Regions from separate parts of the Clostridium sp. DJ247 genome, predicted to be linked through region 2. Evidence: predicted binding sites of a transcription regulator. Region 2 holds the regulator's gene; the other holds the start of a gene.
The links. Region 2 encodes NrdR, which represses ribonucleotide reductase genes. Its sites were predicted from a motif close to CACNANATNTNGTG; they were not measured.

Region 1: HGI79_RS04025 (vitamin B12-dependent ribonucleotide reductase) is a predicted target of NrdR. The motif match lies at 2,877-2,890, and genes of this name have one in related genera.

What each region holds. Positions count from the first base shown of each region.
Region 1 covers NZ_JABAIW010000006.1:24,611-36,249, reverse strand. The annotation lists gene HGI79_RS04025 (vitamin B12-dependent ribonucleotide reductase) at 1-2,763, opposite strand, end outside; gene HGI79_RS04020 (gamma carbonic anhydrase family protein) at 3,183-3,686, shown strand; gene HGI79_RS04015 (S1 RNA-binding domain-containing protein) at 3,801-4,670, shown strand; gene HGI79_RS04010 (MBL fold metallo-hydrolase) at 4,765-5,022, shown strand; gene HGI79_RS04005 (calcium-transporting P-type ATPase, PMR1-type) at 5,258-7,873, opposite strand; gene HGI79_RS04000 (YaaR family protein) at 8,141-8,566, shown strand; gene HGI79_RS03995 (Ger(x)C family spore germination protein) at 8,700-9,809, opposite strand; gene HGI79_RS03990 (spore germination protein) at 9,806-11,206, opposite strand; gene HGI79_RS03985 (endospore germination permease) at 11,312-11,639, shown strand, end outside.
Region 2 covers NZ_JABAIW010000002.1:93,803-105,441, reverse strand. The annotation lists gene sigE (RNA polymerase sporulation sigma factor SigE) at 1-296, shown strand, start outside; gene sigG (RNA polymerase sporulation sigma factor SigG) at 373-1,146, shown strand; gene HGI79_RS01470 (YlmC/YmxH family sporulation protein) at 1,693-1,956, shown strand; gene nrdR (transcriptional regulator NrdR) at 2,064-2,519, shown strand; gene pgeF (peptidoglycan editing factor PgeF) at 2,691-3,398, shown strand; gene HGI79_RS01455 (response regulator transcription factor) at 3,425-4,120, shown strand; gene pnpS (two-component system histidine kinase PnpS) at 4,133-5,872, shown strand; gene HGI79_RS01445 (phosphate ABC transporter substrate-binding protein) at 6,236-7,132, shown strand; gene HGI79_RS01440 (DUF47 domain-containing protein) at 7,184-7,468, shown strand; gene HGI79_RS01435 (DUF512 domain-containing protein) at 7,609-8,943, shown strand; gene der (ribosome biogenesis GTPase Der) at 8,947-10,263, shown strand; gene HGI79_RS01425 (NAD(P)H-dependent glycerol-3-phosphate dehydrogenase) at 10,266-11,264, shown strand; gene spoIVA (stage IV sporulation protein A) at 11,404-11,639, shown strand, end outside.

The DNA.
Region 1 (11,639 bases), on a different contig from region 2:
ATATTTTATATATGGATGTTTTTGTACAAAACCATAAGGTTCATATTTTTGACCTCTCAACATTCTTGCTATATCTTGAGGCGGTACATGATATTGAAGCATTACAGATATTGACTTAGATAGAGAATTTAAAAGTCCTGTAATAATTGTACCTTCTCTATCAGTAGTTATATATATTTCAGATATTTCACCATTTTCACGTCTGTTAACAGTGGTATAGATTTTAACATCATCAATTTGAGCAGGATGAGTAGTGCCATGACGTATTCCTATAGGTTTATCACGTCTAAACTGTTTTACACCCTTTTGTAAATCCTTAACCTTAGATAGAAGTTGATTATAGGTTAAGTTTTCAAGTTTACTATCAGTTGAATCTGTTAAACTTGTGTTTAATGGTTGTGAAGCCTTTGATGAATCTCTATATAGGGTAATTCCTTTAACTCCAAGCTTCCATGAGGATAAAATAACATTTTTAAAGTCATCAATAGTAGCACTTTTTGGTAAGTTTACAGTTTTGGATATAGCGCCAGAAATAAGTGGTGTTATAGATGCTACCATTAGTACGTGTCCCATAGGAAGGATATATCGCTGGCCACTTCCACAGCGATTGGCAGTATCAAATATAGAAAGATGTTCTTCTTTTAAATGAGGAGCACCTTCAATTTTACCATCTAGAATTTTTTCATAAGTTACTCCATTTTCTGTTACAGTTTCTTTTTCAAGCACGTAGTTTAATATATCATCTATTTGTTCCTTAGTATATCCAAGCTTCTTTAATGCTACAGTAATTACAGGATTCATTATTGTTAGGAATCCACCACCAGATAACTTTTTATACACTATATGGCTAAAAAATGGCTCTATGGAAGTAGCACCACAATCCATTGCAAAAGATATAGTTCCTGTAGGTGCTATAACAGAAACCTGTGCATTTCTATAACCGTATTTTGTGCCAGAGCATAAGGCCTTAATCCAGGAATCTTTTAGATACTTGCTTATATCTTTTAGACCCTGTTCCTCTAGGATTTTATGGTTAACTTTTAATGGTTCATAATTTAATCCCTCAAAGTCATCTTTAAAATCATAAATAGCTGATTCAGTTGTTTTATTTAATAAATTTTTAGTAACTCCAGCAACTCTAGCATGATTTCTAATAACTTTCATCATATAAGGTTTATTTATATCAAACTTCTTAAAAGCACCTATTTCCTTAGCTATTAATGAAGATATATAATAGGAATGCCCTGTAAGAGTACCTATTAAAGCTGCAGCTAAAGCTCTGGCTTCCTTTGAATCGTAAGGATAACCCATAACCATAAACAATGAAGCTATATTGGCTACACCAAGACCTGTACTTCTGAACATATAGGTTTTACGGGCTATATCCTCTGTAGGAAATTGTCCCCAATGTATTGAAGCTTCTAATATTAATTGAGTTAAGCCTACTATGTGTACATATCCATCTAAATCAAATTTATTGTTGTCAACACTATAAAATTTATATACATTTATAGAAGCTAAATTACAAGAAGTATCATCTAAGAAGGCATATTCACCACAAGGATTAGTAGAATTAATTCTATTATAAGGTGCATTCAAAACTCCATCTTCTCCAGTAGGACAAGTATGCCATGCATTAAAGGTATCGTTAAACTGTGGTGCAGGATCTGCACACTGCCAAGCAGAGGAAGTAAAAGCATTCCAAAGCTCTGCAACCTTAATAGTTTTATTTACTTTAGCATCAATTCTTCCATTAAGTTCTAAAACTTCATCTGGATTCTTATGTAGGTTATCAACTTTTTTCATAAAGTGATCAGAAAGTCTAAGAGAATTGTTACTATTTTGTCCAGACACTGTTTCGTAAGCTTCTCCATCTATATCAATATCATAGCCCATTTTCCCAAGAGCTCTTACTTTATCTTCTTCTTGTGCTTTCCAGGTTATGAAATCCATAATTTCAGGATGATCAATATCAAGACATACCATTTTGGCAGCTCTTCTAGTAGTTCCACCGGATTTTATAGCACCTGCATTTCTATCCAATCCTTTTAGAAAACTCATTAATCCAGAGGAAACTCCACCTCCCGAAAGCTTTTCACCTTTTGCTCTTATAGATGAAAAATTAGTGCCGGTACCAGAACCACCTTTAAAAAGCTTTGTTTCTGTAACAAATTGTTCTGATATGGAATGAGGTCCTAGCAATTTATCTTCTATAGAAAGTATGAAGCATGCAGAAGCTTGAGTTCTTGTATAGTTATCAGGACTTTCTACAACTTTATTTTCTTTCTCATCAAAATAATAAAGTCCTTGTTTGCTTCCTTTTATACCATACACCTGGGCTAGACCAGTGTTAAACCATTGAGGAGAGTTAGGCGCATACATTTGATTTAATAAACCATATACACATTCATCATAAAAAATAGAAGCTTCATCCTCAGTTTTTATAATTCCTTCGTCTTTTAAAGCATCACGCCAAAAGCTTACCATTCTATGTGCTACGTCCTTCATGCTGTTTTCATAACCTATTTCGTTAGGCACTCCAGCTTTTCTAAAGTATTTTGAAGCTACAATATCACAAGCTGTTTGGGAATAGTGTTCTGGAAATTCTAAGTCTTTCATATCCACTAGTACTTTTCCGGTTTTATGATCTTTTAAAAATACATCTACTTTATTCCATTTAAATAAGTCAAAAACTGTTTTAGTTTCTGCTTTTTCCAATGCCTTTGTATAATACCTTTGTAGTAAATTTTTTATAGACTCCAATGAAGTTACCTCCTTATATTTTGCGTAATTACAGGGTGAAATTTATTAAAACTAAGGATAAAATATATATATATGAATTTAAAAGTTTCACCTTATAGCTGTTAAGAATATTTTACTATATATAGTAGTGCATGAAAGAAATGACTACTACATGTAGTACTGGATTTAATTATAGAGTACATATGAACTAAATTCAAGGAGAACAATGACACATAATCGGACAAAATTCATAGCATATTTTTAATAATCTTGCCCATAGATAGTTTTTAATACATAATATAAAAATACACATAATTACTTAATTTTTAGTATTAATTAAAAAAATATATTATATTTATATTTAACTCTGTATAGCAATTATATATAATTTATTTTAGAAGAACTTTTAATGGATTTAAGAACAAAAGGAGAGGATTAAAGTGATTCATAAGTATAAAGATAAAGTACCTGATATACATGAAAGTTGTTTTATAGCTGATAGTGCTGATGTTATAGGAAATGTGACTATAGAAGAAGATGCTACAATTTGGTTTGGGGCAGTACTTAGAGGTGACATTAACTCGATTCATATAGGAAAAAAGTCAAACATTCAAGATAACTGTACTGTTCATGTAGATACTAGTGGAATGGCCGTATTTGTGGGAGAACAAGTTACTGTAGGGCATAATGTTATTTTGCACGGCTGTAAAATAGGTGATAGATCACTTATTGGTATGGGATCTATTATTTTGAACGGTGCGGAAATAGGAGAACAAACTATTATAGGCGCAGGAAGCGTTGTTACTCAAAATAAAAAAATACCTTCAGGAGTTTTGTGTCTTGGATCACCAGCAAAGGTAATACGTGAGTTAACAGAAGAAGAAAAAGAATCAATTATAAAATCAGCTAAGTATTATGTAGAGGAAGGAAAGGCGTATAGGTAAATTTTTAAATTTAATTTGTTTATATAGATAATATTAGTAGGAACTATATTGGGAATACTATATAATAAAATGCGTGATACTTTCAAAAATCATTTAAAGGAGTGGATTTAACATATGATAAATATAGGTGAGTTTAATAATTTAAAGGTGGTAAGAAAAGCCGACTTTGGATATTATTTAGGTGCTGAAACAGGTAGGACTACAGATGACGTGCTTCTTCCTAATAACAGTGCTTTAGGAAAGGAATTTTCTGTGGGAGATGAAGTAGAGGCTTTTATATATAGAGATTCAGAAGATAGAGTAATAGCAACTCTAAAAGAACCTTTAGCTTCTGTTGGGGATATAGCTTATCTTGAAGTGGTTGGAGGTACTAAGTTTGGGAACTTTATAGATATAGGATTAGATAGAGATGTTTTGGTACCTTTAAAAGAGCAAGAGTATAGATTATATGAGGGGAATAAGTATTTATTTTATATATATTTAGATAAAACAGAAAGAATTGCAGCAACTACAAAAATTGATAGGTATCTTCAAAGTATAAACTTTGAAGACTCAGAGGAAATAATCAGTTCAAAGTATAGAGTGGGAGATGAAGTAACAGGTACTGTATATGGATTTCAGACTAATGGAAGTGCCATGATAGCAGTAGATAATTTATATAGAGGAGTTATATTAAAAAACGAATATTTTGTAGAGTTGAAAGAAGGACATGAACTAAGCTTAAGAATAAAGAAGATATATGAAGATGGAAAGCTTGGTCTTACTCCACGTAAAAAGGCAGTGGATGAAAGAACCGAGTTAGAAAATCAAATATTAGAGTATATAAAAGAAAACAATGGATTTATGCCTTTTAATGATAAAAGTTCTCCAGAAGATATAAAAAAAGTATTTAAACAAAGCAAAAATTACTTTAAAAATGCTTTAGGTGGATTGATGAAAAAAGGACTTATTGAACAGGATGAAAATGGAACAAGGTTAAAATAAGTTTCTAAGCACTAAACTTGTATGGATTTATTTAAATCATACAAGTTTTTTATTTTTCAAAATTAAAATTAGTCTTAGATATAAGGAAAATTTTATGAAGGATATATTAGATACTGGTCAAAGTGACTGCATGCTAATTAGAGGAGACAATAAAAATTATTTAATAGATACTGGTGCAGCATATTATTCTGATAAAATTATAAGTTACTTGAATTCTAACGGTATAAATACCATTGATATGCTTATACTCACACATTATCATGATGATCATTATGAAGGAATGTTAAAGATTAAAGAGGGTTTTGTAAGAAGTAAAGGTGATAACACTAATATACGAATTAATGTTCAGTGAATTTTATATGTTTGAGGTACGAGTTTATCAAAGTTCTTTTATATTATTATAAAACTGCTCTTCCCTTCGTCAGAGTAGTAAGTGATTCGCACAAAATCACAGATTTTCGCTCCCTGCTTAAATCTGTGATTTAGACTAATTAAAAATATTTAACGTGACGAAACATGGTAATATATCCCGGGGTTTAAGTCAAGTTCCTAGGTTGTTTATCTATATATGGATTCATATTATAAGCCTACTTACCTTTTCTAGTAAAAGCTTTAATACCCTCATTAATAACTAAAGGAACTAGTGATAAAAGTATTACAAAAATCCAATCTCTAGAAGTTAAGTAGTAAACTTTAAATATGGATGAAAATAATGGAACCGAAATTACTATATTTTGGAGTATTATTCCGATTATTATGGATATTATTAAAAATTTATTTGAAAAAATACCTAGTTCAAATATAGTTTTTCGAGAGCTCCTCATACTTAGTGAATAAAATAATTGGGATACGCTTAAAACTACGAAAGCCATGGTTTGAGCATGAATTAGAGAGTTAGAATAAACTCTATTTCCTATATAAAAAGCAATAAGAGTTAGAATACCTATAAGACTTCCATTTAGTATTAGCAGTACCCCTGTTCTCCCAGAAAATAAACCTTCATTAGGATTTCGAGGTTTTTCTTTTATAACATCAGGATCACCTGGATCAGAACCCAAGGCCAATGCTGGGAAACTATCTGTGATTAGGTTAACCCAAAGTAAATGTATTGGTCTTAGTGGAGTAGGCCAACCTAAAAGTATAGCAATAAATAAGGCTACTATTTCACCTATGTTACAAGATACTAAGAATACTATGGATTTTTTTATATTGTTAAATATGTTTCTACCTTCCTTAATAGCTGATACAATGGTAGAAAAGTTATCATCGGTTAAAATCATATCAGAAGCTCCCTTAGCTACATCTGTACCAGTAATGCCCATGGCTACTCCTATATCCGCTATTTTTAATGAAGGAGCATCGTTTACTCCGTCTCCAGTCATAGAAACTATATTTCCTTTTGATTTTAGAGCCTTAACTATTCTAACCTTATGTTCTGGAGATACACGAGCAAATACTCTAATATTTTCTATTCTATTTAAAAAATCTTCTTCTGATAACTTATCTAGTTCAGCCCCGGACAAAGCCTGAGATTCGTTTTCTGCAATTCCTAACTCTTTTGCTATAGCCAAAGCTGTAATTTTGTGATCTCCAGTAATCATAACAGTTCTTATTCCAGATTTTTTACATTGAGCTATAGAATCTTTAACACTATCACGAGGAGGATCTATCATACCCATAAGGCCTAAAAAGATTAAATCTTTTTCAAGTGAATCAATTTCTATATGGGGTGTAGTTACTGACTTAAAAGCAGCACCTAAAACTCTTAGTGCATCATTTGACATAGAATTTGAGGCATTTATTATATTAGTTCTTAGTTCATCATTTATAGGAACTATGTCACCATTTATGTATACTTTATTACATAGTTTAATAAGGTTATCTGTAGCCCCTTTAGTAAAAACGCAGTATCCATTATCATACTTATTTACTGTGGTCATAAGTTTTCTATCTGAATCGAAAGGTAATTCATTTATTCTCTTATGAGTTTCGCCTATAGTGTTTTTAAATATGTTAAATTTAGATCCTGCCTCCAGTAAAGCTATTTCAGTTGGGTCACCAGTCTTAGAATTTTCGGAGTAAGTAGCATCGTTACATAAAACCATAGCCTCTAAAAGCAATTTATGTGTAGAGTTATTAATATCTAATGAGGATATTAAATCTAAGGTGTTATCAGTGTAAAATTTAGTTACTGTCATTTTATTCTGAGTTAATGTACCTGTTTTGTCGGAACATATTATATTTACAGCGCCTAGGGTTTCAACTGCAGGTAGTTTTCTAATAATAGCATTTTCTTTGATCATTCTTTGAACACCCATAGCTAAGACTATAGTTACTATAGCAGGAAGTCCTTCAGGTATAGCGGCTACAGCTAGACTTATAGCGGTTAAAAACATTTCGAAAATATCCCTTTTCTGAAAGATAGCTACTATAAACATAAGAGCACATAGGATAAGAGCTCCGATTCCAAGCATTTTTCCAAGTTCAGTTAGTTTTTTTTGAAGAGGTGTTAGATCTTTTTCATTATTTTCTAACATCTTTGCTATTTTCCCTATTTCAGTATTCATGCCTGTAGCAACTACGACTCCTACACCTCTACCATAAATGGATAGTGTAGACATAAAACACATGTTTTTTTGATCACCTAGTGGAGTATCATCACCCCTAAGAATGGTATCAGCATCCTTTTCCACTGGTAGGGATTCTCCAGTTAGTGCTGATTCTTCAATTTTTAAATTGGCTGTTTCTATGAGACGAAGGTCACAGGGAATATAACGGCCAGTATCGATAATTACAATATCTCCAGGCACTAATTCCTGTGATGAAATTTCCTTTAAATCACCATCTCTACGTACTACAGCTTTAGGGGTAGAGAGCTTTTTTAATGCTTCTAAAGCTTTTTCAGCTTTAGATTCTTGTATTACACCTATAACAGCATTTATAACAACTATGCTTGCTATAATTACGGCATCACTAATTTCACCTAAAAATCCTGATATTACAGCAGCTGCTAATAGTATATAAATCATTACATCGTTTAGTTGATCAAATATACGACTTATTATAGATTTTGTTTTTTGTTCAGCTAACATATTAGGTCCAAATTTTTGTAGCCTTTGTGATACTTCTTCAGAAGTCAGGCCATTAACAGAAGTTGAGCCTATATTATTTAGAGTTTCTTCAACGCTTTTGTTATACCACATAAATATCACCTCAATTATAGTATTTACATATATAAAAAGGATTATTAAAGAAAAACCTTTTTATGTTTGAATAGATAGGAAAATAAAAGTAAATTTTTAAATTTTAGGAGTACCTTCTCTTATATTTTACAAGAAATATGTTATTATTCATATATTTTTTTTATAAAATTTTAGTTATAATATTATTAAACTGGTTGTAGAAACTGGAGTCTCAGGGCTGGTAGTTCAATGTATAAATTACAAATATAATCTTATGGAGGTAAACTAATGGAGATATCTAGAGTTGGAAGGACTCCTACTGCAGCTTCTGAAAAGAAGGAGTCTGTAACTGTTAAAAAGGATTTTTCACAGAGTTTTAATTCACATATGCATAAAAAATCAGAGCAAGAGCTTAAGGAAATGTTTGATAACATAAAGAAAAAAGGGAATAGACTTGCAATAACTAAATGTTATGCTGATGTAAGAGCGTATAAAAAGATGATAAAAGAATATTTAGAATCTGTTCTAAGCTATATGTACAGTGTAAAGAAAGATATAAGCTTTTGGCAGACTCAATATTTTATAACTGTAGACACTATTGATGGAAAACTAGAAGAACTTACACAAGTATTACTAAGTGAACAAAAGGACAATCTGAATGTAGCTGCTACTATCGATGATATATCGGGATTGTTAGTAGATATATATAAATAGTTGAAAAGTAAATTTATAAACAGTTATATATTACCGTAAGCAAGATTGTAAAATTTCTTACATATAAGTAATTAAAAATCAGAAAAGTATGTAATAAATGTTAGATATTTTTACATACTTTCTTATATATTTCTTATCTGAAATCTGATATATCTGTGGAGGTCTCAATAATTACATGAGCTTCTATTTCAAGTTCAGATCTAGCAATAACATTATCAATATTTTCTTTAGGATATTTTCTATGGAAATCCTCAGTTAAATTAAATGCATCTATTCCTTGGCTTTTATACTCATCATATAGCATAGAACAAAGTTTTACTATATTTGATTCTGCATTCCGTTGAAGGGACTCTAAGCTTTGCTTACTTAACTTAAGCTTTTTTTGAACTTCAGTTATGCTAGTTTTGGTATTTATAATTTTTTTTATATGTATAGTCTTACCATCATAGTATACCCTTGTTTCTGTTCTGTTTTTTAATATTTCAAGACTTATAAAATCATCTATAGAAATAGGATTAGATACTTCCATAGACCCTCCGTATACTTTATTCACTAGGAAATTATAAGCTTCTTCGTCAGCACGTTCTAGCTGTCCTACCATTTTATAATCTTTTATTATAGCGGCGCTATCTAGTTCTATTTTATTCTCTACCTGTTCTTTTTTTATTACTACCATAGGAACAGCAATAGCGTTGTACTTAGTGTAGTTTTTATTTAAAAAATCATTTAAAGTTGTTATTACGCCTCTTGATGAAGAACTAATATTATAAATAAGATCATGTATAAATAATCCTATGTAATCTTGTCCCTTTAGCTTTACACCCAGCAAAGCGGAAGGATCTCCTCTGTAGACTACAACCTGAGATCTTAGTACAAATTCTTGATCTCTATCAAATATATCTATGAATCTATCAAGACCTTTTTCAGCTGCTTTTTGAGTAAAAATAACTCCTTTGACTTGAGTATAATTAATTCTGTAACTTGAAGATAAATTTAAATCTCTTAAGATTTCAAATAGGGTTTTACCTGTACCTTTAAATAATACTCGCACTCCTTTTCCAGAAGATCCTTGACCTCCGCGGGCAGCCTTATAAGCTTCCACATATACAATAGGAAAGTTTTGTTCATCTATATCTACTACAACAGCAGTAGCAAAAATAACCTTATCTATATCTATATAGTTAAAACAACCATTAAAAAGAATTGAACTTAAAATAACAAAACATAAACATAACTTCTTCATTTCTTTTTATCCTCAATAAAAATATTTTTTGATACATCCTTTAGATCATCTCTAAGTGCGGTATCTCTATAATCAAAAGTATTTTTTGTACTAACAGGAAATATATATGGATAACCACAACTATCTAAAGCTCCTAAATGAGCTGCCATTGCATATAATCCCATAAAAAAACCAATGAGTCCTAGTAGTGATGCTAACAGCAAAATTATCGCTGTCCAAAATGTTAAAGCACTGTATAGTCTAGGAACTAAAAATGATGATATAGATGAAAGAGCTATAATCACTACTGTACTTTGGGAGGCAAGACCTGCTCCTACAGCAGACTGACCTAGAATCAAAGCACCAACTATACTCATAGCCTGACCTACGGGCTGAGGCAATCTTACCCCCGCTTCTCTTAGTAGCTGAAAGAAGAAAAGCATTAGCAGTATCTCTAGTGATGTGGGGAAGGGCACGTCAGCTCTAGAGGAGGACAATCTAAATACAAACTCTAGAGGAATTAATGTAAAATGATAGGTGGTTAGTGCTAGATATAGACCAGGGCCCAATGCTGATATTGAAAATGCTAGTATTCTCACTATTCTTGTAAAGCTAGTATAATATTTATTTAAATAGTAATCATCTCCCATTTGGAAGCATTCCAAAAAGAAAAACGGAGCTGTTATTGCAAAGGGAGAGCCATCAACTAGTATAGAAACTCTTCCTTCTAATATCTTAGCAGCAGCTATATCTGGCTTTTCTGTATAACCTATAGTGTCAAAAAAAGTTCGTTTGGATTTAATTTGTTCTTCTATATAATTAGTATCTAACAGAAAATCTAAATCAGTCTGATTAATTTTATCTCTTATAAAGCCTACTAAACTGTCAGGAGCAACACCTTTAATATATAGTATAGCAACTGCGGTGTTAGACTTTTTTCCTATAGTTTTTATTTCTACCTCAAGATTAGAGTTTTTTATTTTTCTTCTTATTAAGGATATGTTATCAACTATTACTTCATTAAAACCTTCTCTAGGACCTTTTATAATTTGTTCTGTTATAGGGGTAGTTATGCTGCGCTTATTGAAACCTTTAGCTTCACAAAATATTAATGAGGTCATAAAATCGAAGGCGATAACTACATCACCGGATAAAATATGTAGTAATGCATCATCAGTTGTAGTTATATCACCAACATTAGCACCATATAGTATTTCTTGCTTTATATTTTCTATATGGAATTTTGTAATTTCTTTTTCCATAAAAGGCATAATTATAAATTGACTAATGAATTTTGAGTCACAAAGATTATCAATATACATAATATGTATGTTACCTTTGTCAGAATACACCTTTCTATGTTTAAAATCTGAATTGCCTTTGAGACGTTCTTTTATATACTTTATATATTCATTCATAATTTAATCACCGTTCTTATTATTTGTTTTTTTTAGGATAACATTCATTCTTTAGTAAATAATATTAATATGGAAAAACTTACAATAGAGAATGGAGAATTTTACATGGATAAATTTAATTTTAAATATTTATTTTTTGTAATATGTTCAGTGTCAATAGCTTCACTAAAAACTTATCCTGAAATATTTACACATATTTCAGGAAGAGATAGCTGGATTTGTGTTTCAATAGCATCTTTAATATTTATTATCTATTTTGACTATATAATAAGAATATATGTAAATAATAAATATAAAACATTAGAAGATATTTTTAGAATAGCTTTAGGAGAATTTTTAGGTAAGTTTTTTCTATGTTTGTTTGCATTCATGTTATTTTTATCATTGATAGTAAGTGCTTCAGTTGAAACTAATGTAATACATACCAATTTAT
Region 2 (11,639 bases):
TAAACATCGATTGGGATGGAAATGAATTGCTCTTATCAGACATATTAGGTACGGAGAATGATGTAGTGTATAATTTTATAGAAGATGAAGTGGATAAACAGCTTTTAATGGTAGCTATGAAAAGACTTAGTGATAGAGAAAAAGAAATAGTGAGCTTGAGATTTGGATTAAATGGACAAGGAGAAAAAACTCAAAAAGAAGTTGCGGATATGTTAGGAATATCTCAATCATATATTTCTAGATTGGAAAAGAGAATAATAAAAAGATTGAAGAAAGAAATAAATAAAATGTTATAAGGTTGTCTTTAGTATAAAATTTAGCTCCTTAGTAAATAATTTAAATGCGATATATTCTGAAGGGGCTGATGACTTTATGATAATTAATAAAGTTGAAATTTGTGGCGTAAATACTGCGAAACTACCGGTTTTAAAGGAACCAGAGATGAAGGATTTGTTAATAAAGATGAAGGAAGGAGATAACAGATCCAGAGAAAAATTTATAAGAGGAAACTTAAGATTAGTTCTAAGTGTAATTCAAAGATTTAACAACAGAGGGGAAAATGTAGATGATTTATTTCAAGTTGGTTGCATAGGATTAATTAAGGCTATTGATAACTTTGATTTAAGTCAGAATGTTAAATTTTCTACCTATGCTGTACCGATGATTATAGGTGAAATAAGAAGGTATTTAAGAGATAACAATTCCATAAGGGTAAGTAGGTCCTTAAGGGATATTGCTTACAGAGCTCTGCAGGTTAGAGATAGACTTATAAGCGAAAACAACAAAGAACCTACCATATCACAAATAGCAAAGGAATTAAAAGTTCCAAGAGAAGAAGTGGTATTTGCTTTAGATGCCATTCAAGATCCAGTATCCTTATTTGAACCTATATATCATGATGGAGGAGATGCTATCTATGTTATGGATCAAATAAGTGATAGCAAGAACATGGATGATAGTTGGCTAGAGAATATAGCCATAAAGGAAGCCATGAAAAAACTAAATGATCGAGAAAAACTTATACTTAATTTAAGATTTTTTGATGGAAGAACTCAAATGGAGGTAGCAGATGAAATAGGAATATCACAAGCACAGGTATCAAGATTAGAAAAAACTGCATTAAGACATATGAGAAAATACGTTTAAATCTAGGTATTATATATACTTATTGATTATTATAAGCTGAGAATAAGATTAAGTATCAAACTTAATATTCTCAGCTTTTTATTTTTCACTGACATTAAGGCATCTAGGTGCATTTAATTTTAGTGAAGAAATATATTCCAGATACGTGCTTCAAAACCTAAGAAGCTCTAAAACTTGCTCAGGATCAAATCAAACTCGCTACACTCAAACAATGATTTGCCCTATCTTCACTGCGTTAAGAGCTTCTAAGGCTTTTACGCAATGTAGCTTTCCATATTTTTCTTCACTAAAATTAAATGCACCCTAGGCATCTGAAAAAATAACTAGTCAATTTAACGGGTAATTTTGTGTAATACTGCGTTGGCAGAACCCGTTAATAGTTCAACTATTGACGGGACCTGCCGCCTTGTCTTACACAAAATTCCCTGGTTAAAATTGACTTGTTATTTTTTCAGATACCTTAATGCTCAATATATTCTTTAAACTGTAATGAATAAAAATATATATTCATATATTTATTAAAAAGGGGATAGGGAGGAATAAAACATGGAAGAAGAAAAAGCATTATATTCTATTGGTAATTTAAGATCCATGGAAATAATTGACATAAATACTGGGACAAAATTAGGATTTATAAAGGATTTAAAAATAGATTGCGATGAGAGCAGGGTTGTTTCACTCATATTACCAGCTCAAAAAGTTTCATGGTTTGGTAAAACAGAAGATATTGAGATTCCATGGGGGAATATTAAAAAGATAGGTGTAGATGTGTTGCTTATTGATGGTGAAGATTTTATGCTGAAAGATTAAAAGATAATATGTAGAATTTTGTACAAAAAAGTGTATAATATTTATAGGAATGGGTTTACATAGACTAAGTTAAACATAATTTTAGATTTAAAAGGACGTGAAGAAAAGTGAAATGCCCTTATTGCGGCTATGCGGAAAGTAAAGTTGTTGATTCAAGATCCACGGAAGATAATGCATCTATAAGGAGAAGGAGAGAGTGTTTAAGTTGTAATAAGAGATACACTACTTATGAGAAAATTGAAAATGTACCTATACTAGTAATAAAAAAGAATATGAATAGAGAATATTTTGATAGAACAAAAATAATAAATGGTTTAATAAAAGCATGTCAAAAAAGACCAGTTTCAAGACAGCAAATAGAAGATGTGGCAAATGAAGTAGAAAAGAAAATTAATAATCAAATGCTCACAGAGGTAAATTCAGATTATATAGGTGAAATGATAATGGAAAACCTTAAGCAGTTGGATGAAGTTTCCTACGTTAGATTTGCATCAGTTTATAGGCAGTTTAAAGATATAAATACTTTTATGGAGGAAATTAAAAATTTAATAGGTAATAAGTAATGGTATGCTAATGCATACCATTACTTATTGTTAATGTTAACAATAAGTTAAGGGTGTTAAAAAGTATAAGTTTTTATGCTATACAATATAAATGAATGTTAAAATATTATTAAATGCCTATAATATTGAGTATTAAGCTTTTGGTAAATACAGAATATTGGAGGTTCATATATGGAGAAAGTATTAATCGACAATTATGAATTTATAAAAATTTCTTTAAGTGGAGCAGAGGTAGTAGTTTCAACTGCAAAAAATAATTTAAGTTTTAATAAGGCTACAGATGAAGGTATAAAAAATTTAGAAAATATAAAAAAATGGTTTGGTGTAGAAAATATAGGATATTTACATCAGGTTCATGGCAATGATGTTGTTTTATATGATTATAAGACTGAAGAAGGAGATGCCCTAATTACTAATAAATTTAATACTGCTATTGGAGTGTTTGCAGCAGATTGTACTCCTATTTTATTATATGATAAAGTAAATAAAGTAGTAGCTGCTGTTCACAGCGGTTGGAGAGGCACTTTCTCAGGGGTTCTAACAGATACAATTAGTAAAATGGAAAAAATATATGGCTCTAAAGGAGAAAACCTAATTATATGTATTGGGCCTCATATACATGAATGTTGCTACGAAGTTAGTGAGGAGCTTATACATAAATTTAAACAATCTAGTACATATAACAATATAAACATATCAAATGGAAGAAAGTTAAGCATGAAAAAATGTATAATGCATCAATTACTAGATAAAGGAATTTGTAAGCAAAATATTTATGATATGAATATATGTACATTCTGCAATGATGAATATTTAATGCATTCCTATAGGAAAAATAATAATGGCGGGAGATTATTTTCTTTCATCTATTTGAAATAGCTTTTAAATTACTCAGGAGGTGCGATATGCCGGAAGAAAAAATATTGGTAGTAGATGATGAAGAACATATAAGAGAACTTATCAAATTTAACTTAGAAAATAACGGATATAGGACAGTTTGTTCAGATAACGGGTTAGAAGCGTTAAAGGTTGCATCTTTAGAAAATCCACAATTAGTACTTTTAGATGTAATGTTACCCGGTATGGATGGATATGATGTGTGTAAAGAAATAAGAAAGAATAACAATATATCTTCTACGCCTATTATAATGATAACGGCTAAAGGAGAAGAATTTGATAGAGTTTTAGGGTTAGAACTAGGTGCAGATGATTATATTACTAAGCCATTTTCCATAAGAGAACTTATAGCTAGAGTGAAGGCAGTTTTAAGAAGAACTGCAATAAAACCTGTAGATAAATCTTTTAACTTTGGCAAAATAACTATAGATTTTGAAAAACATGAGATTCTAAAAAATGGCACTAAGATAGAACTAACTTTAAAAGAATTTGAATTGCTTGAAATATTGATAAAAAATAAAGGAAGGGTAATGACTAGAGATTTTTTACTAGATAAGATATGGGGTTATGAGTATATAGGTGAAACTAGGACAGTTGATGTTCACATAAGACATTTAAGACAAAAAATTGAGGAAGATGATAAAAATCCTAGATATATAGAAACTATACGAGGCATTGGATATAGATTCACTTCAGGGGATTAATTGGTGATTAATATGAAAAAAAAGCTTATGAGTTCTATGCTAGTCACTGTATTTCTTAGTATGACTATAATTACTATTCTTTTTATATTTATTGAAAATTACGAGTACAAAGAAAATATAAAAGAAACTTTAAAAATGAATAATGCTTTAATAATAAATTTATTAAAGAATGAAAATATAGAGAATAAGGAAGATTTTTTAAAGTATGATTTTAAAAGAGAAGATTTTCTAAAATATAATCTTAAGAGTGAAATGATTAGAGTGACATTTATAGATAGCAGTGGCAAGGTCTTAAATGATTCAGTAGCTGATAGTGAAAGTATGGACAATCATAATTCCAGGAAAGAGGTACAGGATGCAAGGAAATATGGTGTTGGATATAGCATAAGGCATAGCTATACTATAGGTAAAGACACATTATATTTTGCTACCAGCTTTGGTAATGGATATATTCTAAGAAGTTCTATAACAATACAAGCTATTAAAATGATAGAAAATAGTTACTTTAAGTATTATGTAGCAATTATAGTTTTTTCTATGTTATTATCCACAATATTTGCATCAAGGCTATCTCAATCTATAGTAATGCCTATAAAAAATCTTGAATTTGCTACATCAAGAATGGCTAAGGGAGAACTACATAGAAGAGTTAACATATTTTCAGAAAATGAAATAGGGCAACTTAGTAGAACCTTTAATAATATGGCTGATAAACTACAAGTTACACTAAAGGATGCTTTAGACAAGCAAAATAAGTTAGAGGCCATATTGAAAAGCATGGATAGTGGAGTTATTGCTATTGACAAACATTATAAAGTGATTATTATAAATCCTTACGCTAAATCAATATTTGGAATAAACAAAAATATTATAGGTCAGAAGCTCATGGATAACATAAGAGATTTTGAATTGGAAGATGTATTCAAAAATACAAATGAAGATTATAGAGAACTAAAAATACTTTGGCCTAAAGAGAAAGATTTAAGAATACGAACTGCGGAGATTATAAGTGATAAGGAAAAGATAGGTACAGTTGCTGTGGTTCAGGATATAACTGATGTGAAAAAGCTAGAAAATATGAGATCACAGTTTGTTGCAAATGTATCACATGAATTAAAAACTCCATTAACATCTATTAAAGGTTTTGCTGAAACTTTAAGATATGTTAATGATGCTGCTAACAAAGACAAGTTTCTTAGTATAATTAATGACGAAGCAGATAGGTTAACTAGACTAATTAATGATATTTTAATTCTATCTCACATTGAAAGTAGTACTAAGGAAAAAAATGAAAAAGTGGAAGTAAACCATATTGTAAAAGATGTATGTTACCTTATGAAAAACTCAGCAGATAAAAAGAATATTAAGTTGACTATTGTTGGAGAAAATATTCCACATTTAATTGGAGATAGTGATAGATTTAAACAAATGGTCATTAATTTAATAGATAACGCTATTAAGTATACAGAGAACGGCGGATCTGTTGAAGTTGGAACAGAATATGAGAATAATACTTGTATATTATGGATTAAAGATACTGGTGTTGGAATACCCAAAGAGCATTTAGGTAGACTTTTTGAAAGGTTTTATAGAGTAGATAAAGCTAGATCTAGAAATCAAGGTGGCACAGGACTAGGATTAGCTATAGTAAAACATATTGTAATGCTATTTGGCGGTATAATTGATGTGGAAAGTCAGTTGGGTAAGGGAAGTACATTTATAGTCAAAATACCGTATAACAAAAATAGTTAAATTAAATGACAAATTATTGCTAAGTTTTAAGTATATGTTAAGTTTTGTAATAAAACTTAACATATTTTTTATTAGGCTATGCCAAAATGTATTTATTCATTAGGCTAAAATTTAGGTGGGATCTAAATGCCTAAGTGGCATTTAACGGGCAGTTTACTGATGTAAGTCGGCATAAAAAACTGCCCTAGTGTGGATATACAAAACCCTATGTGAATTAAGTTTCAATTCATTTAAATATAGGCAGCTAACTGATATGTATGTTAATTTTATTTAACCTATGTATAATAAATAGTTAACTTTAGAGATGTAATATAAATAAGGTAGAAAACAATTGCATTGAAAATTTTGAGGAGGGTTTACGTAATGAAGAAGGGAAGCTTAAGAGCTATGCTAGCTGCGGTTGCAATAACTGTTGTAGCTGGAGCGTTTGTAGGTTGCGGAAGTAGTCAGCAGGCTGCAAAAACAGGAGAAGAAACTAAAAAGGAAATAAGTGGTTCAATAACACTTGCTGGTTCAACAGCGCTTCAACCATTGGCTGAACAAGCTGGAAAGGCATTTACTGAAAAGAATCCAAAGGCAACAATCAATGTTCAAGGTGGCGGAAGTGGTACTGGATTAAAATTAGTTTCAGAAGGTACTGCAGATATTGGAAATTCAGATGTAACAACTGAAGGTTCAAAATTAGATGCTGCTAAAGCAAAGGAATTAGTTGATCACCAAGTATGTGTAATTGGATTTGCAGTAGTAGTAAATCCAGACGTAAAAGTTGATAACCTAACAAAGGATCAAATACAAAAGATATTTACAGGAGAAATAACTAACTGGAAACAGGTTGGTGGAGATGATGCTGCTATAAATGTAATAAATAGAGCAAAATCTTCAGGTACAAGAGCAACATTTAAACAAACAGTTATGGGCGGAAAAGATGAAAAAGAAGGGCTTGGAACAACTCAAGATTCAAACGGAAATGTTGAAAAAGCTATACAAGCTACTAAGGGTTCTATAAGTTATCTTGCTTTATCATATTTAAGTGAGGATGTTAAGAAAAATGTAAAGCCAGTAAAAATAGAAGGTGTAGAATCTAATAAAGATAACATAACTACAGGAAAATATCCATTCTGGTCATATGAACATATGTATACTAAAGGTGAAGCTAAAGATTTATCTAAAGCATTTATAGATTACATGGTAAGTGATGAAAATAAAGCATTAGTTGAAAAGTTAGGATATATACCAGCAAGTGATATGAAAACTAAATAATATATTGCCATAACTAGCTGGATGTTTAACATTAGCAACATAATATACTAAATGAATAAAAATAACGGATCAATAAATTCCAAATTGATTCGTTATTTTTTTGTTGAAACTGCTAATATTGCATATAAAGCTGCTAATGCTTTAGTAGAATTTTTTAAACAGCTAGATAACGCAGAAGAAAACCTTAAAAAACTTAAGGATGTTGAACACGAAGGAGATAAAAAACAACATGAAATATTAGAGCAACTTAACAAAACCTTTATAACATCATTTGACAGATTAACGGTTTTACAATTGAAAACCCTTCTTCTAGAAGGGTTTTTATACGTTGACTAAATAATCATATTAAGGTAATATTACTAAATGGAGATAACATGAAAAATTTAAGCTAAGTAAACTTTTTGTTTAGTTTTAGCATAATTTGCTTTGGTTAACTGGATATAAGGTTATGAAAAGGAAAAATAGGAGTTGAACATATGAAAAATCAAATTGCAGCAGTGAATCCAGGGAGTTTAGCTGAAGAATTAGAACTAGAAGCAGGAGATTATCTGTTGACTATTAATGGTCAAGAGGTTAAAGATATTATTGATTACAAATTTTTGATTTGTGATGAAAATGTCACTATAGAAATTGAGAAAAGTAACGGTGAGATTTGGGAACTTGAAGTGGAAAAAGACTATGATGAAGATTTAGGTGTTGAGTTTAGAGATGCTATACTAGATAAACCTAAAAGCTGTCATAATAAATGTATTTTTTGTTTTATAGATCAGCTTCCAAAAGGTATGAGAGAAACTCTTTACTTTAAAGATGATGATTCTAGACTAGCATTTCTGCAAGGAAATTTTGTTACTTTGACTAATATGAGTGATGATGATATTAATAGAATAATAAAGTATAGGATAAGTCCTATAAATGTATCAGTTCACACTACTAATGCTAAGCTTAGAATTAAAATGACTAATAACAGATTTGCAGGTAATATATATGATAGACTGAAAAAGCTAGCTGAGGCTGGAATAAGTATAAATTGCCAAATCGTACTATGCCCAGAAGTAAATGATGGAGAAGAGTTGTTAAAAACTATTGAGGATTTATATAAGCTTTACCCTCAAATAGAGAATTTAGCTGTAGTACCTGTAGGACTTACAAAGTTTAGAGAAGGCTTATACCATATGAAACTTTATAATAAAAAATCTGCTGGTGAGCAGCTGGATCTAGTATCTAAGCTTCAAGATAAATATAGAAAAGAAATAGGAGAGCCTTTTGTAAGACTATCTGATGAATTTTATGTTATTGCAGAAAGAGAAGTGCCAAATACGGATTTTTATAAGGGATTTAAGCAATTAGAAGATGGCGTTGGAGTTATACGTATTTTTAGAAACCATGTTAACAACTCTATAAAAGATTTGAAATTAAAAGCAAAGGGTTCTTTTACACTTATAACTGGAGGTTCTGCATATGCAGAAATACAAAATGCTGCTAATATTATTATGGATGTTAACCCTAATATAAAAATAAATGTAAAAAAAATAATTAATTATTTTTTTGGTGAAACAATAACTGTAGCGGGACTTATAACTGGAGAAGATATAGTGCAACAAGTTAAAGATGAAGAGATTGGAGAATACATCATAATTCCTGATTGTATGCTAAGAAAAGGATATGAATTAGCATCAAACCATGAAAAAGTCTTTTTAGATGATATTACAATAGACGAACTAGAAAAAAGATTAAATAAAAAAATACTAGTATGTGATTATACTGGAGAAGATTTAGTAAAAATAATAAATGAACATTGCAAGGAGGACTAAGATATGGGAAAACCAATAGTAGCTATAGTTGGAAGACCAAATGTAGGAAAATCTACATTGTTTAATAAATTAGCAGGAAAGAGAATATCTATAGTAGAAGATACACCAGGAGTTACTAGAGATAGAGTATACGCAGAGGCTGAATGGCTAAAATATAACTTTACTATTATTGATACAGGTGGTATTGAGCCTGAGAGTAGTGACATAATTATTTCTCAGATGAGAAGGCAAGCACAAATTGCTATGGAAACAGCTAATGTAATAATATTTATAGTTGACGGAAAAGAAGGACTTACAGCAGCGGATAGAGAAGTAGCTCAGATGCTTAGAAAAAGCAAAAAATCTGTTGTACTAGTTGTTAACAAGGTTGATAGTTTAAAGGAAGAAGATAACGCATATGAGTTTTATAATCTTGGTATAGGAGAACCAGTTACAATCTCAGCTTCTCAAGGTCTTGGTCTTGGCGATATGCTTGATAAAGTAGTATCTTATTTTGAGAGTGAAAGTCTTTATGAAGAAGATGATGAATATATAAGAGTAGCTTTTGTTGGAAAACCTAATGTAGGAAAATCTTCTATGGTTAACAGACTTTTAGGAGAGGAAAGGGTTATAGTTAGTGATATCCCTGGTACTACCAGGGATGCTATCGATAGTTATTTAGATACAGATTATGGAAAATTTATTCTTGTAGATACTGCTGGTCTTAGAAGAAAAAGCAAGGTTAAAGAAGAAATAGAAAGATATAGTGTTATTAGAACATATACTGCCATAGAAAGAGCAGATGTATGTATATTGATGTTAGATGCAACACAAGGTATAACTGACCAGGATGAAAAAATAATAGGTTATGCTCATGAGTTGAATAAAGCTATATTGGTAATTGTTAATAAATGGGATCTTATAGAAAAAGATACTAAAACTATGAATGAGTTTAAAACTATGATAGGTAAAAGTTTATCTTTTATGCCTTATGCACCATTCCTATTTATATCTGTTAAGACAGGACAGAGAGCACATAAAGTTTTAGAAACTATTAAAATGTGTTATGATAACTATAATAAAAGAGTTAAAACTGGTGTTTTAAATGACGTTATAAGTAAGGCTGTAATGATGAAAGAACCACCGGTGGTAGCAAATAAGAGATTAAAAATATATTATGTTACTCAGATAGGAACGAAAGCTCCAACTTTTGTATTCTTTGTAAATGACCCTACATGTATTCACTTTTCTTATGCAAGATATCTTGAAAATCAATTAAGAGACAATTTTGATTTTGCAGGAACTGGAATAAAGTTGGAGTTTAGAGAAAGGAAGGAATAAATATGTTTTCAAAGGTGGCTTTTTTAGGAGGAGGTAGTTTTGGAACTGCTTTGGCTGTTATGCTAGCTAAAAAAGGTACTAAGGTTAAAATTTGGGATAGGAAAAAAGATGTAATAAGTGATATTAATATAAAAAAACAAAATCATAAATATTTACAGGGCATACTCATACCAGATGGAGTAATAGCATCAGATAATATGGAAGAAGTAGTTGAACATAGTGATTTTATAGTACTATCCATTCCATCACATGCTATAAGAGCTATTTGTATGGAAGTTAAGAAATATATAAAGCATAACCAAATAGTTATAAGCATAGCTAAGGGTATTGAAGAAGAAAGTGGAAAGAGACTTTCACAAGTAATTAAGGAAGAGATACCTAATAATCCTATAGTTGTACTATCAGGTCCTAGTCATGCGGAAGAAGTAGCTCAAGGCATACCAACTACAGTAGTTGTTTCCTCTGAACAAATTAAATATGCAGAAAAAGTTCAAGATTTATTTATGACTGACAAATTTAGAGTGTATACAAATGAAGATTTAGTAGGTGTTGAAATTGGAGGAGCTGTGAAGAATATTATTGCACTTGCGGCTGGAATATCTGATGGTATAGGTTATGGTGATAATACGAAGGCAGCACTTATGACTCGTGGTATGAGTGAAATTATAAGAATAGGTGTTAAGCTTGGAGGAAAAAAAGAAACTTTTGCAGGATTAACAGGTATGGGTGACTTAATTGTTACCTGCACAAGTATACATAGTAGAAATCGAAGGGCCGGAATACTTATTGGTAAAGGATCATCTTCTGTTGAAGCTAGTGAGCAAGTCGGTATGGTAGTAGAAGGAATAAAAGCATGCAAAGCTTTCTATGAATTAAAGGAAAAACTAAAAGTATCTATGCCCATTACAGATATTTTATACAGAGTACTTTTTGAAAGTAAAGATCCAAAGTTTGCGGTTTATGAATTGATGACAAGAGATAAGAAGGACGAATTATACTAAAGAGAAGTTAGGAATGTTATTTTGTGAATCTACATTCTTAACTTCTCAATTTTTATATTAAATGAAAATATTTAGTAATAAACTTCATTATGAACCAATATATATATAGTGTTAATATTTGATTACTGGGGGTTATATTTTGGAGAACTTTGATATATACAAAGATATAGCAGAAAGAACTCAAGGAGACATATATGTAGGGGTAGTAGGTCCTGTAAGAACAGGTAAATCAACTTTTATAAAAAGATTTATGGAACTTATGGTAATACCTAATATTGAAAACTCTTATAAAAAGCAAAGAGCAAAGGATGAACTACCTCAAAGCTCGTCAGGAAAATCTATTCATACTACTGAACCAAAATTTGTACCTAATGA